DNA from 3 places in the Paraglaciecola aestuariivivens genome. Region 2 is predicted to be linked to each of the others. Evidence: predicted binding sites of a transcription regulator. Region 2 holds the regulator's gene; each other region holds the start of a gene.
The links. Region 2 encodes sigma-54, which starts transcription at its own class of promoters, with help from an activator protein. Its sites were predicted from a motif close to GTTGGCACGNNNNTNGNNT; they were not measured.
Positions count from the first base shown of each region.

Region 1 (5,993 bases), on a different contig from region 2:
GGCTCAGCTTCAACTTCAGGCTCAGCTTCTAGATCTGTTTCAACTTCAGTGACTTCACCTTCTGTGAAACTTTGCTCATCTAAAACTTCTGAAATATCCACTTCTTGCGAATCAGTCATTTCTTCAGAGTCATCTTGAGCTAATAACTCTTCATCAAGCTCTTCTTCTAAACCGTCTAAATTTTGAATATCTAGTTGAGGTTCGGCCTCATTTTCAAGGTCACTTTCATCTTCGTCAGGCAACATAGATTGCATTTGTTCGATTTGTTCCAACTCATCAATCAAACTGCCTGTAACTTTGTCTAATTCTTCATTTTGCGCTGAAATCTCTTGATCTAGGTTTTGTAAAATTTCTTCATTTATCCCTTGCGAATCATCCACCACCGGATTTTCTGGGGTTTTAGTTACATCTTCGCCAATTAACTCATCTATGCTTATTTCAGGTGGCTCTTCTTCGTCATCATCCACCGCCTGTATGACCACTTCTGGTTCATCTGCAACTTCAGCTAATAAAGATTCATCTTCAATCTCATCATCTTCGCTTGGCGCTGATGGAGGGCTTTGCTCTGCTGTTTCTGCTGTTTCTGCTGTTTCTTCTGCTTCTTCTGTTTCTTCTGCTTCTTCTGTTTCTTCTGTTTCTTCTGTTTCTTCTGTTTCTTCTGTTTCTTCTGTTTCTTCTAAATCTGCTATTTCTTCATCTAATTCATCAGAGCTTTCAGCTAGATCTTCTTCTAGTTCTTCTGTTTCCGTCTGTTCTTGTAGATCTTCAGCACTTTCTTGCTCAAGCGCTTCTTCTACCTCATCTAGCACTTCATCTAAGGACTCATCTGAAGTAGGTAGCTCATCAACGGTTTCTTCTACTTCAGCTAATAAATCATCTTCTTCTTCAAATAAACTATCTAAGTCGTCTTGTTCTACTACATCGGCGCCCACTTCAAATTCGTCATCTAAGGCGTCATCTAGAACTTCATCACCTAAATCATCAAAAGCATCTAAATCTTCGACCAGCGAGTCATCTACACTTTCATCTAAGGCTTCATCTAGCGCTTCATCCAGTGACTCTTCTAGCTCTTCTGCAAGCACATCATCAAGCAAATCTTCATCTTCAAATAAATCATCGCCTTTTGAATCTTGCCCTTCTTCACCTGCAAGTTCAGCGCTTAGCGCATCAGATAAATCATCCATTTCTGCAGTTAATGGATCTAGCGTTAAATCTTCTTCTTCGTCTGGATCAGTATTTGCCGATGAGGCGTCTTTGCGCTTAATCATCCAAATAGCAAAGGCGGCCAGCACCAATAAAACCGGTAGTGTAAATAACAAAATGAGTACTACGGGGTTATCTAACCAAGATTGCGCGGATGCTTTTGCCGCTGCGGCTTTTTCGGCTTCTTCCAAACGGGATTTTTTAAGCAGTTCTTCAATGCTTTCACCCATTTGATTCATTTGTTGGGCTTTAATCTCTTCTTGTGCCCGCATTTGATCGATGTCTTGATTAACTTTGTCGAGTCGTTCAAATAGTTTTTGATTTTCAGTTAAGATACTTTGAACATCATTAATAGATTCGGCAAATTGTTTCCTAATCTCCATAAACTGGCGATTTTGTGCCTCATCTATTGCCCCCAGCTTTTGTTCTATTAAGTTTTTGGTTTGGTCTAAGGCTGCCACTGTTGCCACAGACTGTTCGGGAGAATCCGCTCCCCCTGACTTTAATGCTTGATCTGCACGCTCGGCATTTCTTTGCGCTTGTTTAGGGTCAACTCTGGCAATATAGCGTTCTGAAGGGAGCTGAAGAATTGCCCCGTCTTTCATTAAGTTAAGATTATTACGTTCGAATGCATCAGGGTTAAGCTCGTAAATAGCTTGCATAACCTGATATATAGTTAGATCGTTATTTTGGCGGTAGCGAGAGGCGATTTGCCACAGAGTATCAGACGACTCAATAGGTCCGTAAACTACACCCGAAAGCTGGTCGGCATCATTTTTAGGGCCACGAATTTGAACCTGTTGAAAATCAGCAGCATGAACAGCAGTTATAAAACTAAGCAATAGAAGAAGCTGTACTGCTTTCATTCGCAAATTCATATGGTTCCTTTTCCCCAAAAACACCAACGTCAAAAATACGTTATGCAATCAACACGTCAATCTAGACAGTCAGGCAAACGGCTGTCTGATCACTTTTTTATTCTACAAAATAACGAGTAAAGTCCTACTAATCTTGCCATTTTTTTGACATTTTTAATTAGCATTAATACGCAGAAGCAATTCGTATTCCAAGTTTGAATTGAGAACGTAATTTGTTACTCAACTATAAACTAGAAGACTTGTTTGATCTAGAATCAATACCAGTCAGAGGCTAGTTCTACACTGAATTCAATCAAGGTTAGTCAACGAGTTGACAGCTTTGCTGTTTTATCGGCAATAAATGCCAGAACATGAGGGAGGCCTACTTAACACCAAGTATTAAATAGGCCTTATTTTATAAGGAGGTTAAAGGTAATCGCGGATCAAGACTTCGGCAATTTGTACACTATTAGTGGCCGCGCCTTTACGCACATTGTCTGACACCACCCACATATTGATCCCATTAGGGTGTGAAATGTCGTTTCTCACTCTACCAACATGAGTGTCATCGTTGCCACTAGCGCTGCTGACTTGAGTAGGAAAGTCCTCGCGTTCGCGATGCAGTACTACACCAGGTGCATTAGCCAATAAGTCTTTAACGTCTTCGGCATCAATAGGTGCACGCGTTTCAAGGTGGATAGCTTCACCATGACCATAAAAAACCGGTACTCGTACGGCTGTGGCGTTTACTAGTATACTGTCGTCACCCATAATTTTTTTGGTTTCCCACACCATTTTCATTTCTTCTTTGGTGTAGTCATTATCCATAAACACATCAATTTGCGGGATCACATTAAAAGCAATTTGGCGACTAAAGGCTTGAGTTTTGACTTCTTTAGCACTTAACAGTGCTGCAGTTTGATGTGCTAACTCGTCCATGGCTTCTTTACCCGCACCAGAAACCGACTGATAGGTGGATACGTTAATTCGCTCAATACCCACTGCATCGTGAATCGGTTTTAGCGCAACCATCATCTGAATAGTAGAGCAATTAGGATTAGCTATGATATTGCGGTTTCTAAACCCAGCAATAGCCTGAGGATTCACTTCTGGTACCACTAAAGGGATATCAGCTTCGTATCTAAATTGCGAAGTATTGTCGATCACCACGCACCCTGCTTCTGCAGCTAAAGGGGCAAACTTTTCAGAAACACTTCCTCCTGCAGAGAAAAAGCCAATTTGCACTGTGCTCCAATCAAATTCATCGGCATTCAGCACTGTCACTTCTTTACCCTTAAAGGTCACTTTACCACCGGCAGAACGTTCACTGGCTAAAGGGTAAAGGTTGTTGATTGGAAAATCCCTTTGTTCAAGAATTTCAATCATATGTTGTCCTACTAATCCAGTAGCGCCCAACACTGCGACATCAAAGGCCCGAGACATGGTGTAATTACTCCTAAAAAATTAAAATAAATGTGTAAATAAGCCGCTAGTTAGCAGGCAAAAATCCTAGTTGATAGAGTGCCTTTGAATCAGAAAAATTACCAGTATTTAGCGTGATTGAAGAAAACTCTCTTCTTATAGGATAGTGTTTTCGGATATATCTAAACTGCTCTGCACTAAGCATATTTGCTCTAAAATGGCGGTCATCTTCACTAATATCATAGACAGCTAAGACTAACTCAGGGAATACTTGCCAAAAATCTTGAGTCGCAAGAGTGTCTAAAGCAATAGACTTAGCCTTTGGTAAATATTGCTGTAGAGTTTTAGTAGCAGGTTTAGCCAAAAATTTACACAGAGCTGAATATAACATTTCTGTGCCGCGGGCTTTACCTTCAATGGTATGCCCTGCTATATGGGCGGTGGCTAGTGCAGTATATTTAAGTAATTCAAGATTAATCTTAGGTTCGTTCTCCCACACATCTAACACTAACTGCGGCCCTAATTTTTGTTTTGCTAAGGCCAAGGCTGCATCGTTATCTAACACTTCGCCTCTACAGGCGTTAATTAAAACTTGTTGCTGATTTAATTGGTTTAACACAGCGCTATCAAACATATTCTCAGTGGCATAGGGGCCGTCTTTAATCAAAGGTACATGCAAGCTGATCAAGTCACATTGTAAAATCTGCTCTAACTCAACAAAGTCTCTACTATCACCACTTTTTGCTAAAGGTGGATCACATAATTTATAGGGAATATTTAATTTGCCTAAAATATTTGCCAGTGCAGTGCCTACGTACCCTGCACCTACTATGCCCACTGTTTTTTCTGGCCACTGCCAACTTAAGCGCTGCCCCATGACCATCAAAGCACTGAGTACATATTCAGCCACAGCCACAGCATTACAGCCCCCTGCTGAATAAAATGGGATATTGCGGCTAGCTAGATAGGCGCGATCAATATGATCTGTACCTGCCGTTGCGGTCGCTACCCATTTCAATTGCTGACAGTGCTCTATAAGATCTGCATTAACTTTAGTGGTAGAGCGAACCAAAAGTACATCAGCATCTGCCAACATGCTCGAATTAACCGTTTTATGATTAAATACCTGACATTCGCCCAACTCAGCAAAAAATTCAGCGGCATAAGGCATGCTATCTTCGTAATAAATTTTCATGTTTTATAGGGGCTTAAAAGTTTTGGTTATTATGCCATGCCAGCCCCCCTCTTAGCTACGTAAGCCAGTCAACTAGTTTTGATAACCTGGATTAACCCTATCTAATTTACGTAAAATACCTGGCCATGCTAGCAACCCTCCGGCTGAGCGTGTGACTTGTTCTGCTTGGCTTTGAATTCCGGCCAAGATTGCAGAGTCTATTGGTAGCAACTTTTGCCCGCTAGCTTGGGCTTTTAATTGGATTTGGCAGGCTGTTTCGAGCAAATACATATATAAAAATGCATCGGCGATAGTATGGGCACAGGTTAGCAGCCCATGATTACGCAAAATCATAAAGTGGGTTTGGCCTAAGTCATTGACTAGGCGTGTTTTTTCATCTGGATCCAATGCGACTCCTTCATAATCGTGGTACGACAATGAGGACAAAGGGAATAACGATTGTTGACTTAAAGGCAACAAGCCTTGTTCACTGGCTGACACCGCTATTCCTGCCACAGTATGCAAATGGATAACACAATGTGCATCATGTCTTGCTTCATGTACCGCACTGTGAATAGTAAAACCCGCAGGGTTAATTGCGTAATCTGAGTCCATGACTTTATTGCCATGCAGGTCAATTTTGACCAAGCTAGACGCGGTGACCTCTTCAAACATTAAACCGTATGGATTAATTAAAAAATGCGCCTCATCCCCTGGCACGCGAGCCGAAATATGGGTAAAAACTAAATCATCCCACCCAAACATAGCCACAGCTCGATAACAGGCGGCAAGATCCACGCGCATTTGCCATTCTTGTTCGCTAACCAAATGTTTAACTGACTGCATGTAAATACCTTAGTAGTGGTTTAATCACTATTAAGATAAGCTAACTCGACCGGCTCAAACTGTCGCCTAGTTGACAATTGGAAAGATTATGCAAAAACACCTTTGCCGTTCAATACTACTGCAAAACCCCTGGTATGCCGGTTTACCTAGTGAGCTTGCCGATTCGTTATTAAGCAAAAGTAAAATAAAATCGTTAGCCAGCGGTCAAATGTTGCATCAAAAAAATGATCGAGCGGAAGACTTTTATTGTGTGTTAACTGGAAGAATTCGAGTAAGCAATTATTCGAATGATGGCAAAGAGTTAGTATTAACCTGGATCCCCCCTGGACATTGGTTTGGCGAAATTTCTTTAATTGATAATTTACCTCGCACTCACGACGCCCATGCAGAAGAAGCCTCCACTATTTTGACCATAGATAGTCAAACTTTTAATCATCTTTTTTTTGCTCGAGCACAAGACGCTTTGTACATAAGCAAATTGCTTTGTCAGC
Region 1 covers NZ_JBRKBA010000005.1:141,857-147,849, reverse strand. The annotation lists gene ACVCDT_RS09340 (FimV/HubP family polar landmark protein) at 1-2,081, opposite strand, end outside; gene ACVCDT_RS09335 (aspartate-semialdehyde dehydrogenase) at 2,487-3,503, opposite strand; gene ACVCDT_RS09330 (4-phosphoerythronate dehydrogenase) at 3,550-4,677, opposite strand; gene ACVCDT_RS09325 (class II aldolase/adducin family protein) at 4,750-5,502, opposite strand; gene ACVCDT_RS09320 (Crp/Fnr family transcriptional regulator) at 5,591-5,993, shown strand, end outside.
Region 1: a site for sigma-54 is predicted at 2,256-2,274, ahead of ACVCDT_RS09340 (FimV/HubP family polar landmark protein). Genes of this name have one in related genera too.

Region 2 (5,993 bases):
AATGCAAAAGCACAAAATAAACTCGCTTTTTGTGACAGATACAAATAATCAGCCAGTCGGCGCCATTAATATGCAACTGTTATTACAAGCAGGGATCATTTAAATGCCTACAATACACACACCTTATGGAGAAATAAAAACCAGTCTACTAACCCAATTAGGCAAAATTAAGCTGTTGGTCTGTGATGTAGATGGAGTGTTTTCAGATGGTCGAATTTATATGGGCCAAGATGGTGAAGAATTAAAAGCCTTTCATACCCGCGATGGTTACGGGGTAAAAGCCCTAATTAAATTAGGCATTCAAGTGGCAGTCATTACTGGTCGCCAATCAAATATGGTTGAAAAACGCATGAGCGCTTTAGGGGTTCAGCATATTTACCAAGGCTGTGAAGACAAACTACCCGCCCTAAAAACCATCCAAGCTCAAACTGGCATTGCCCCCCATGCTACCGCTGCCATAGGCGACGATATGCCAGATTTGGGCATGTTTAAAGCCGCCCAAATAAAAGTATGTGTACAAGATGGTCACCCTATTGTTGCCGCGCAAGCCAATTATTGCACTATCACTAAAGGCGGTATGGGTGCAGTGCGGGAGTTATGTGATCTAATTCTATTGGCACACAATAAACTTGAAGGCATACACGGTGCCAGTGTATGAACAGAGTAACACTCTGTATAGGTATGCTTTTTTTATTAGCGTTAGGCTTAAGTTTGCCTAGCTGGCTTAATCAAGCGCCACCCGATACAGATAATCTAACAGAAGAAGCTTGGGTGCCGAATTATCAAGCCAAACAAATGCGCAGCACTTTATACGATAAAATGGGTCATATTAACCATCAAGTGTTTGCCCAAAAGATGGAACATTTTGATTTACTTGGCTTTACTCTATTTACCCAACCTAATTATTTATTGTTTGCTCAGTCGATGCATCCATGGAAAGTTAAAGCAAATGAAGGCACACTATACGAAGATCAACGGATTCAATTTGAATCTGATGTACAAATAACCAGTCTGAACGATCAAGGTTATATTCAAGTCATTAAAACACAATTTGTTGAAGTGAATTTAGCTGAAAAAACCATGTATTCAGATCAAGCTGTAGAAATTGTTGGGCCCAATTACGTCATTAACAGTAACGGCTTTACCGCAAGCTTAGAAACCCAAAGATACGAGTTATTAGACCATGTTAAAACTGTTTACCAGCCTGCTTCATCACACTAGTTTGTTGGGCTTATGCTTGTTTGCGGCCACCAGTCACGCAGGCAAAGACGACTTTAGTAAAAAGATTGAATTAGCTTCGCAATATCAAAACGCTGATGGCATTGCCAAAAAAGCCACTTACGAAGGCAATGTGGTGATCAAACAAGGTTCGTTAGAAGTTAAAGCTGACGCGTTAGAAATTGATGCTAGCAAAGGCGAAGGCAAAGAAATTTTTATTGCAACAGGCAACCCTGCAACCTATTCACAAAAACAAGAAGATGGCAGTACAGTAACCGCCAGCGCGGATAGAATTGAATATCACAGAGATAGTCGTTCACTTAGCTTAGAAGGCAATGCCCATATCACCCAAAACTCCAGCAGTGTTAAAGGCAAATCCATAAAGTTTAATATGGAATTAGAACAAATTATTGCTCAGGGCAGTGATCAAGAAAGCGGTCGGGTAATCACGACTTTTCAGCCAGTCACTAAGACGCCAGAAGCTAAAACACAGGAAAACCAACCTTAATGGCCGTTTTAAAAGCTCAACATTTGGCTAAATCTTATAAATCACGCCAGGTAGTGCGGGATGTAAGTTTAGAGGTGTCTACTGGGCAAATAGTAGGACTGCTAGGCCCTAATGGTGCGGGAAAAACCACCACATTTTATATGATTGTTGGCTTAGTGCCTTTAGATAAAGGCGATATTTTTATTGATCAACAAGCCTTAACTTTACAACCTATGCATGTGCGTGCCAGACAAGGCATAGGTTACTTACCTCAAGAAGCCTCTATTTTTAGAAAGCTGACTGTACATCAAAACTTAATGGCTATTTTACAAACGCGCAAAGAGCTTTCGACCGAACAAAGAGAGCAACAAGCTGATTCACTTTTAGACGAATTCAATATAAACCATATTCGCAATAGCTTAGGTATGAGCTTATCTGGCGGTGAGCGGCGAAGAGTTGAAATTGCCCGCGCCTTAGCTGCCGACCCAGAATTTATATTATTAGATGAACCCTTTGCGGGAGTCGATCCTATCTCGGTAAACGACATTAAAAAGATTATTCAGCACTTGCGAGATCGCGGTTTAGGTGTGTTAATTACTGACCACAATGTCAGAGAAACCCTAGACGTTTGTGAAAAAGCTTACATAGTCAGTCATGGTGAACTCATAGCTTCTGGCACTGCCGAAGAAGTTTTAAGTGATCAACGTGTAAGAGATGTATACCTAGGTGAACAATTCAGGCTATAGTTAAGCTATTCATGACTCTTAATTTACGAATTTTTATCCTTGACCTAAACTGGATTCAACCCATAATCAACTGATAGATATGAAGAAATCCAACTTAGCCAGCAAAATGTCGCAAATCAAGAGTGTAACTCGGCTGATAACAACAACAGACTAAGCATAAGAAGTAAATGAAACCCTCTTTACAGTTAAAATTTAGCCAACAACTCACTATGACTCCGCAGCTGCAACAGGCGATTAAGCTGTTGCAGTTATCAACCTTGGATTTACAAACTGAAATTCAAGAGGCCCTTGATTCTAATCCATTGTTAGAAATAGATGAGCAGCAAGACAATGCTAGTGACGAAAAAGCCCTAGAAACCAATCACAGCGCCGATGCAAAAGACGAGAGCAATTCACAAAAAGAAGTCAGCGCCGACAGCGTTGAAACCGGTGATGCCCTGCAAAATAACGATATTCCCGAAGATTTACCTCTAGACAGCACTTGGGATGAATATCTGAGTGCCTCTTCTGCGCCTTCATCTATGACCAGCGCCGGCTCAGCAGGCGATGACGACCAAGTTTTTCAGGGTGAAACCACAGACAATATTCAAGACCATTTATTATGGCAGATGCGTCTCACCCATTTTAGCGAAACAGACGCCGCCATTGCTATGGCTATTATTGACTCTATTGACGAAGCTGGTTACTTAACTATCAGTACCGAAGAAGTGCTGGCTAGCATGGATGATGAAGAAATAGAGTTAGATGAAGTAGAAGTGGTGCTCAAGCGCATTCAAATGTTTGATCCTGTTGGCTCTGGCGCTCGCAGTGCCCAAGAGTGTTTATTAATTCAACTTAAACAATTTGCTCCCGATACCCCTTGGTTAGAAGAAGCCAAGATGTTAATCACTGAATATTGCGATTTAATTGGCAGTAAAGACTACCGTACCTTAATGCGCAAAACTCGTCTAAAAGAAGACGAGTTACGCGAAGTTATGCGTTTACTGCAAAGCCTTAACCCTAGACCTGGCACAGCTATAGTCACGGGTGAATCTGAATACGTGATCCCAGATGTGTCTGTGTCTAAAAAGAATGGCCGCTGGACAGTAGAGCTTAACCCCGACAGCTTACCCAAGCTCAATGTAAACCAACAATATGCGGCTATGAGCAAGGGCTTAAAAAACGCCTCTGACAGCCAGTTTATTCGTTCGCATTTACAAGAAGCTAAGTGGTTTATAAAAAGTGTCGAAAGTCGAAACGAAACCTTATTAAAAGTGTCAAACTGCATAGTGCAACAACAAATGGGCTTTTTTGAACATGGGCCAGAAATGATGAAGCCTATGGTACTCAATGATGTGGCTGAAATGGTAGATATGCATGAGTCTACAATCAGCCGAGTAACAACCCAGAAGTATATGCACACACCTAGAGGGATTTTTGAACTAAAATATTTCTTCTCTAGTCATGTTGCCACTGAAACTGGAGGCGAATGTTCGTCTACTGCTATTCGAGCTTTAATTAAAAAGCTGGTAGCAGCCGAAAAACCAAGTAAACCATTAAGTGATAGTAAGATTGCCCAATTGTTAGCCGACCAAGGCATTAAAGTGGCACGGCGTACAATAGCAAAATATCGGGAGTCTTTAATGATCCCACCGTCAAACCAACGTAAGAGCCTACTATAGGCGGATTGAAGAAGGAGAAGGCGATATGCAAATTAACCTGACCGGTCATCATGTAGATATTACAGATTCTTTAAGAGACTACGTAGACACAAAATTTACTAAATTAGAACGACACTACGATGCCATTAACAATGTTTATGTCATTTTAAATGTAGAAAAGTTGAATCAAAAAGCCGAAGCCACATTACACCTTAGCGGCACTGAAGTTTTTGCCACATCCGAACATACCGATATGTATGCCGCCATTGATGCTTTAATCGATAAACTTGACCGACAAGTGATAAAGCACAAGGAAAAAGTTAAACGCCATTAACCCCCAACCATTAGAATCGCAATGGAAATAAAAGATATTCTGCACCCTGACTGCACTATATGTGCAGTTCAAGGTAGCAGCAAAAAGAAAGTGCTCGAATTGATTAGTCAAATTGCCAACCAGCATTTGATTGACATAGATCAAGCCACTATTTTAGCCAGTTTGATATGCCGCGAAAAAATGGGCAGTACGGGTATTGGCAATGGTATTGCGCTACCTCATGGGCGTTTACGCGATTTAGAAAAAGTGCTAGCTATAGTGGTAACCACTGAGCATGGGATTGATTTCGACGCTATAGACAATGCTCCCGTAGATGTCTTTTTTGCGATTTTAGTACCCGAAAATAAAGCCTCAGAACATTTAGGCACTTTGTCTGCCATTGCGTTTAAGCTAAATAATAAAGTGACCTTAGATAAAATGCGTAAGGCAAAAACCGATCAAGAATTATTTGAGGCTATCATTTAAATGAAATTAATCATTATTAGTGGGCGTTCTGGTTCAGGTAAATCCATTGTATTGCGCTCACTAGAAGATTTAGGTTACTACTGCGTAGACAACATCCCAGTTAATTTATTGCCAACATTAACCCATACAGTGGTAGACGAGTACGATCAGGTTGCGGTCAGCATAGACGTTCGAAACTTACCCAAAAACCCCAACGAGTTAGTGGAAATTCTTGATTACCTGCCATCGACTTGGACTATGACCATACTCTATTTAGATGCCAGCGATGACATATTAATTAAACGCTTTAGTGAAACCCGACGTTTACATCCTTTATCTAAACAAAATAAGTCACTATCTGCGGCTATCCATGCTGAAAGCCAACTTTTGGCCCCTATAGCAGAACGCGCTGATTTATACTTAGATACAGACCAACTCAGCGTTCACCAATTAGCCGAATTAGTGCGAGAGCGCATATTAGGCAAAAAAAGCTCTCGTTTAGTTTTGGTATTTGAATCTTTTGGTTTTAAGCATGGAATACCTAAAGATGCGGATTACGTATTTGATGGGCGCTTTTTACCCAATCCACATTGGGAGCCAGACCTAAAACACCTCACAGGCTTAGATGCGCCTGTGCAAAACTTTTTAGGCTCACAACCCATAGTAACCAAATTTATTTGGCAAATTCAAAACCTTATATCTACCTGGTTACCCCACTTAGAACGTAATAATCGCAGTTATGTGACTATTGCCATAGGTTGTACAGGCGGCCAACATCGCTCAGTTTATGTAGCCGAAACCTTAGCCAAAAGCTTTAGCGATTCGCATCCCGATGTGCAAATACGTCATCGCGAATTAAATAGGTAACTCATGCCTAAATTTGAAAAAACGCTTTTGATAGTCAATAAGCTAGGCCTGCACGCCCGAGCGGCAACTCAATTAGTTCAATTGACCAATAAATTTGACGCTCAAATCACCTTATATCAAGGCGACAAACAAGCTTCAGCAAACAGTGTTTTAGGCCTAATGATGTTAGAAAGCCATCAAGGTAAAGAAGTTAAAGTAGTGAGCGAAGGGGCAGATGCGCAAGCTGCCCTCGACGCAGTAGAAACCCTTATTGCCAC
Region 2 covers NZ_JBRKBA010000008.1:15,560-21,552, forward strand. The annotation lists gene ACVCDT_RS12420 (KpsF/GutQ family sugar-phosphate isomerase) at 1-103, shown strand, start outside; gene kdsC (3-deoxy-manno-octulosonate-8-phosphatase KdsC) at 104-658, shown strand; gene lptC (LPS export ABC transporter periplasmic protein LptC) at 655-1,221, shown strand; gene lptA (lipopolysaccharide transport periplasmic protein LptA) at 1,184-1,726, shown strand; gene lptB (LPS export ABC transporter ATP-binding protein) at 1,726-2,451, shown strand; gene ACVCDT_RS12445 (RNA polymerase factor sigma-54) at 2,619-4,112, shown strand; gene hpf (ribosome hibernation promoting factor) at 4,138-4,425, shown strand; gene ptsN (PTS IIA-like nitrogen regulatory protein PtsN) at 4,447-4,890, shown strand; gene rapZ (RNase adapter RapZ) at 4,891-5,736, shown strand; gene ACVCDT_RS12465 (HPr family phosphocarrier protein) at 5,740-5,993, shown strand, end outside.

Region 3 (5,993 bases), on a different contig from region 2:
GGCATAAAGTTTTATTAGACTTACACCTACCAGATGCAAATGGTTGGACCCTAGCTGAGTTCATTTCCACTCATAGTCCAAACACTCAAGTGCATATAGTTAGTGGTGAACAAGTCGCTCAAAGTGAGCTAGAAAAACATAGCTGCCAATCTGCCCTATTAAAACCCCTGAATAAAGAAAAGTTACTTAGCTTATTCAATTAATCTCTGTGCTCTGGGTTAAAGTAAAGGCCCAAAATTAAACAGCGAATTGATTGCGCCCCGCTTCTTTTGCTTTATATAGTTTCTTATCAGCTTGATTTAACAGCCATGCTGAATCAAATGTTTGGCTTTTAATTTTATGCGGCGTGCAAGTTGCAATTCCTATGCTTACCGATAAATACTCATGCTCAAGATGCGCACTTGCTAGCTTTAGTGCCTGCACTTTTGCTAACACAGACTCGGCTAATTTTTTTGCTCCAGCCAAGTCGGTACAAGGCAACAAAATAACAAACTCTTCGCCTCCGTATCTTGCAACAAAGTCAGCTTCGCGATTAGCAACACTTCTAAGCGCCTTGGCCACTTTCTTTAAAGCCTCGTCGCCTTGCAAATGACCAAACTTATCGTTAAATAATTTAAAATGATCCACATCAATCATTAAAACCGAGAAAGCTTGTTGGCAGCGCTGCATCCTAAACCATTCTTTGGTTATTGTAGTATCAAGTTGCATTCGATTCGCTAGGCCAGTTAGTCCATCAGTACAAGAGATTTGCTCTATTTCCTTTACGCTCTTAATTAAATTCATCAAGTTATTAATTTTGGCTAGCAATAAAGCCGGGTGAGTGGGCATTTTTAAACAATCTAAGGCGCCTAACTCTAAGGCAACCAATTGTTCATTTAACGCATGGCTTTGTGTTAGTACCAAGAGCGGAATAAAATTAAGTAAAGAATGGCTACGAATTTTAGCTAAATCTGCTATCCATGCATTTTGTTCACTGGCTGCGTTAAATAAGATCAACTCAACATTATTTTGATTGGCTAAAGAAAACAACTCAGTAACATTTTCTACCCTAAAAACCTCATAGTGTTCGCTGAGCGCTTTAGCTTGTAAGGCACTGGGTTGCCCTTTACCTACTATAACAATGCTTTGCTCTTGCTCTGTCAATACATTGCCAAGGTATTCTGTTTCAGCAGGTAATAAAAAAGCATTGGAGTTAGCAGACATTAGACATTTTCCTTTAAACACTTGGGGCGAACCAGCTTAGTGATAACAAAGCCTAATTCGAATTATTTGCAGTTTGGTAACGAGCAAACCAATTAAAATGGCTGATTGACTTGGGCGCTGATACCTTAAGTACATCAGGCTGATAGTCAGACTTTTTGTTTTTTAAAACAGTAAAATATTTTTTCATAAAATAACGCCTTCACTTGTTAAAAAATATGCCGCGCTCAAAAGCGCGGCATGTAGATCATGCATTTTTATTAGCTTTGTAATTCAAGGCGATTTACCACCTTAGTTACATCGTCAGTATTTTCGGCGATAGCTTGAGCTAACTGACGTTCAGAATCAGAAGCCACTTCACCTTTTAAGGTCACTACGCCTTTTTCTACTTCTACGTCAATGTCTAAACCACTAACTTCAGATTCAAACAACAAACGGGTTTTAACCACAGTCTCAACTTTTGAGTCTTTTAACTGTTGCATCATTTGATTGTCTTGCTTGGGCTTATCTGTAGCCACAACAGTTAAGTTATTTTCTACGTCTTTAACTCCTTCTAAACTGCGCACTAACTCTTCGGCTAAAGCACTGTCTACTGAGGTATCAACTTTACCGGTTAAAATTACCGTGCCGTTTTTCACATCAGTATTGATGTCGAACGAATTTAAATTACCGTTAAACAACAAGGTTGATTCGGCTTTGCCATCAATCCATGCATCTTTGGCAGTATCTTTCCAAGTGTTTTGAGCACTTGCGTTAAAGCTTGCGGTACTAATAGCAGCGGCGATAAAAATTGAAAGTGTTGTACGTTTCATACTTAATCTCCTGTTAAAAGTTCACTTTCTCTAATGCTAAATCGATGCCAATACGTAACACTTTGATTTTTATTGAAAAATTAAATTCCCGGAAAAGTTGGTTAACTGAAATTTATGTAAGCTTTGCTAGCCAAAATGTAAAAAATTCACACTAGTTGGCTGAATAAAAATCAGGACTAATCTTTTTACAGTGGTTTGACCTATGACTTTGTTCTAGTTGGTAAATTAGGTTAGGGCAGAGAATAAACTGAAAGTTTATGCATAAAATAATCGTTAATAATAACAATGGGTGCGTTAATTGCGCTCTTGCTAGCAATCAAATATCAAGCCTACTTTTGGACAAAGATGTGTTGTGGGTCACGCCTGTTTCTATGTTCCTTATTTTCTAAAATTAGGTGGCATAGATGGCATCAAACGATGCGACAAAAAATCCAAAGTTTATTGCGAACTTATGCCAGCGGTTTGAGCTTGGGGTTTATCAGCTCGATAAAAGCCAGGTTTACCCACGGCCTGTTGATGTAGCTCTACTAATAACAAACCTCTTTGGGCGTAATCTTTGGCTTTTGCCGACCATTTTGCCTGATGATATCTAAGCGCGTGTTGGTAATAAAATAATGCTCGCTCTAAGCGCAATTGACTATATTTGTCTTGCTGGCTTCGATCGGCATTTTGAATGGCTTGTTTGAGCTGTTGTATGACTTTAGGTAAATTAGACTCTGTTTGCGGCCACGTGGTCTGAGCATAACCCCAAGTTGAAAATAATATAGCTAGCAACAGCATACCTAAAACACTTATTAAGCTAGATTTCATCACATCACTCCTAAATGTAAATTTACCTTACTAGCGCCTAGCTAGCAGAAAAAAACCAATAATTAATCGACCCCAATTAACTTATTCTCCTAACTTGCTAGCCCTTATTATTAAAGGCCTTATGTGACATTAAGATGAACACCACTGGAATTATTCAGCTCAACTTAGTGCTTTTTTACATAGGGATAAAAGATGACTTAGGTAAAATTTTCAGAGCTATTTGGTATTTTCTACAGCGTAAAAATAACTACAAAACCCAACAACTAAATTATAACCAGGCAAAAAAAGCACCGTGGAAGTGCTTGGGACACTTTCCACAGTGCAAGACAAAAAAGCCGAGTCAGACTCGGCTGGGAGTGTGCCTAGAACAATTTAAACAGTTCTGGCAAGACGCGAAAAAATGCATGGCTAGATTGATTTGTTCCATTCAGGGCGCCTAATACAAAGGCACTAGCAATACCTTGAGGTGAGGCTAATAGCGCCTTACTTTGGTGAGTGGCTTGAGTTAATCGCCTTGTTGTGATTTTTTGGGCTAACTCAGCATGCACTTTAGCTTGCAAAAGTTGTTGTTTTTGACTGTGTAGAAAGTCGTACATAATTGACCTCTCAAACTTTGTTTGGCGATGAAAACAAGTGTTGCCAAGTGGTTTTAAATTCTATGGCTACCAGCGCTGATTTAAGCGTGATTAACATCAACCAAGCCACTAAAATGTTGATAAAAAATAGTCCGAGTAAAGCTAAAGCCCAATGTACACCCACTAACTGTAACCCTAAGAATATGGCGTAAAGTCCCATAGCCCAGCTGATGACTAACAATCCAGTGAGTCCTAACACACAAAAAAGCGCAACAACTACAGCTTTTAAACTTAACCTAAAATCTGCCACTAACAGCTCAAGCTGAGTGCGATACTTAACTTTTAAACTAGTGAAATATTGCTCCCATGCTGAGAGCACATCAGAAAAGGCGGGATCAGCTTGCGCTGGTCCCTGCTCTTCATCTGGGTGTAAATTTGATGCTTTCATGACTATCTATCTATTTCTTTTTCAACAGTGAAGTCACTAACATACCTGCTGCAAAAGCAATGCCTGCAGTAGCGACAGGATGCGCTTTGGTATATTTACCTACAGCTGAATTGTCCCAATACTTTTTGGCTTGGTTTTGTTTCTCACCTAGGGTTTTAGCTGATTCTGCAGCTGATTGACGCAACTTGCCCTCTGCCATAGAAGCATGTTGGGCTAAGTTATCCACGGATAAATGCAAGGTTTCTGATACTTTATCTGCAATAGGGGTGGCAGATTCATTGGCATGAGTTTGGCTATTGGTTGTAGCTTGTTTAGCGTTTGACATCTTTGCTCTCCTAATCATTAAAGCGGGGAATTCCGCATTACTCTTAGTTTGAAGCAACCCTTATGCCAGCTAAAGAGTTTCCTTAAAACTTACTATTTATCAATAAGATAGATTAATTGAAAGATTGTAATCACATTCTTCTGCTGACACTATCTGTGTAATTCTTGCAATACTGCTGCAATATTTACCTGCCAACCATCACAAGCACTCAGGCAGCCTTGATTAAACTCAAATTGTCAGATGAATTAGCCATGCAAAATGATAAGCTAAGCCTTAATTAAAAACTTCAGCAGCTAGCCAAGTTGACCGACTCATTTGGAGAAAGACGGCAATAATGATAAACCTCTGCTTATTATTCGCGACTAGCTTTTTGTTATGCATAACTTTAGCGCCTTTTTTACCTTCAAATCATTGGCTTTGCAGAGTGTGGGAATTTCCTCGAGTACAAATTGCCTGTTTAGCTTTTTTATGTGCCCTTTTGGTTTTAGTGTTTGGCTCTGGATACTTAAGTAATTACTTAGTTGGCATAAACTTGGCGGTCACTATGTACCAATTAATCTGGATTTGGCCATATACAGTGTTTTACCCAATTCAAGTACCTAAAGCCAAATCCACTGCCGCTACTCAATCCATTAAAATTTTAACTAGCAATGTATTAATGCCAAATCGCAGTGCCAACAAGCTGCTTGATTTAGTTAAGCAATACCAACCCGATATATTAGTCACTTTAGAAACCGACACTTGGTGGCAAAATGCTTTGGCCGACTTAGCTAAAGATTATCCACACCGAGTTAGTCGACCTTTAGATAATTTGTACGGCATGCATTTGTATAGCAAATTTCCTTTGTTAGACGTACAAGTAAAAGATCTTATTGAAGACCATGTGCCCTCTATTCATTGTTCACTGGTGCTAGCCAATCAGCAAAAAGTGCAGTGCCATTTTTTGCATCCTGCGCCACCTAGCCCAACCGAAAACGAGCGTGCCACCCCAAGAGATAAAGAGTTAATGTTAGTCGCCAAATCATTAAAAGATGTCACTCACCCTGTGATAGTAACGGGCGATTTAAATGACGTGGCTTGGTCTCCTACTACGCGAGCATTTAGACAAGTCAGTGGCCTACAAGATCCGCGCCTAGGCCGAGGCATGTACAATACCTTCCATGCCCAAATTCCATTTTTACGCTGGCCTTTAGATCATATTTTTCATAGTTCGCATTTTGAGTTAGCCCAACTAAAGAGGCTCAGTTCAATAGATTCAGACCACTTCCCGTTATTTAGTGAGTTGGTCTTTGTTGCTGCATCTAAAGATTCATCGAATAACAAACCGCCATCCTAGGACTGAACAAAATGCCAAAAGTTTTACGATTTTTACCTATCGCCATAGTGGCAATTATTAGTGAGCTTGCTGGCTTAGCTAAACTATTGCAGGCCCCTGACGAAGTCGCCTTTTTACAAACTTTTGGATTGTCCACTTCTATGATTGTGTTTTATGGACTATTTCAAATTTTAGCCGGCGCCTTAATTACCTTACCAAGATCAAGACGGATAGGCGCAGATATGGCAATTCTGGCATTTGCCTTAGCAACAGGATTTTTAGTGGCATCGGGCAACTATACTTTTGCAGTTGTTTCGCTTTTGCCTATAGGGTTATCAGGGTGGATCAGCTATCAAACACGCCAATAAAGCCGTTATAGGCAAGAAATTAACAACTAGGCTTAACCTTTAAGGGTTGGCCATTTTGACATGCAACAAATTGATTTAACTACCAATGACAAAAACCAAAGTTAGTATGAATAAAAAATCTTTTAAACCACTTTTTAGAC
Region 3 covers NZ_JBRKBA010000001.1:87,545-93,537, forward strand. The annotation lists gene ACVCDT_RS00450 (response regulator) at 1-203, shown strand, start outside; gene ACVCDT_RS00455 (GGDEF domain-containing protein) at 238-1,203, opposite strand; gene ACVCDT_RS00460 (BON domain-containing protein) at 1,461-2,012, opposite strand; gene ACVCDT_RS00465 (hypothetical protein) at 2,451-2,822, opposite strand; gene ACVCDT_RS00470 (hypothetical protein) at 3,185-3,418, opposite strand; gene ACVCDT_RS00475 (hypothetical protein) at 3,429-3,845, opposite strand; gene ACVCDT_RS00480 (DUF883 domain-containing protein) at 3,856-4,170, opposite strand; gene ACVCDT_RS00485 (endonuclease/exonuclease/phosphatase family protein) at 4,595-5,506, shown strand; gene ACVCDT_RS00490 (hypothetical protein) at 5,518-5,853, shown strand; gene ACVCDT_RS00495 (serine hydrolase domain-containing protein) at 5,960-5,993, shown strand, end outside.
Region 3: a site for sigma-54 is predicted at 2,046-2,064, ahead of ACVCDT_RS00460 (BON domain-containing protein). Genes of this name have one in related genera too.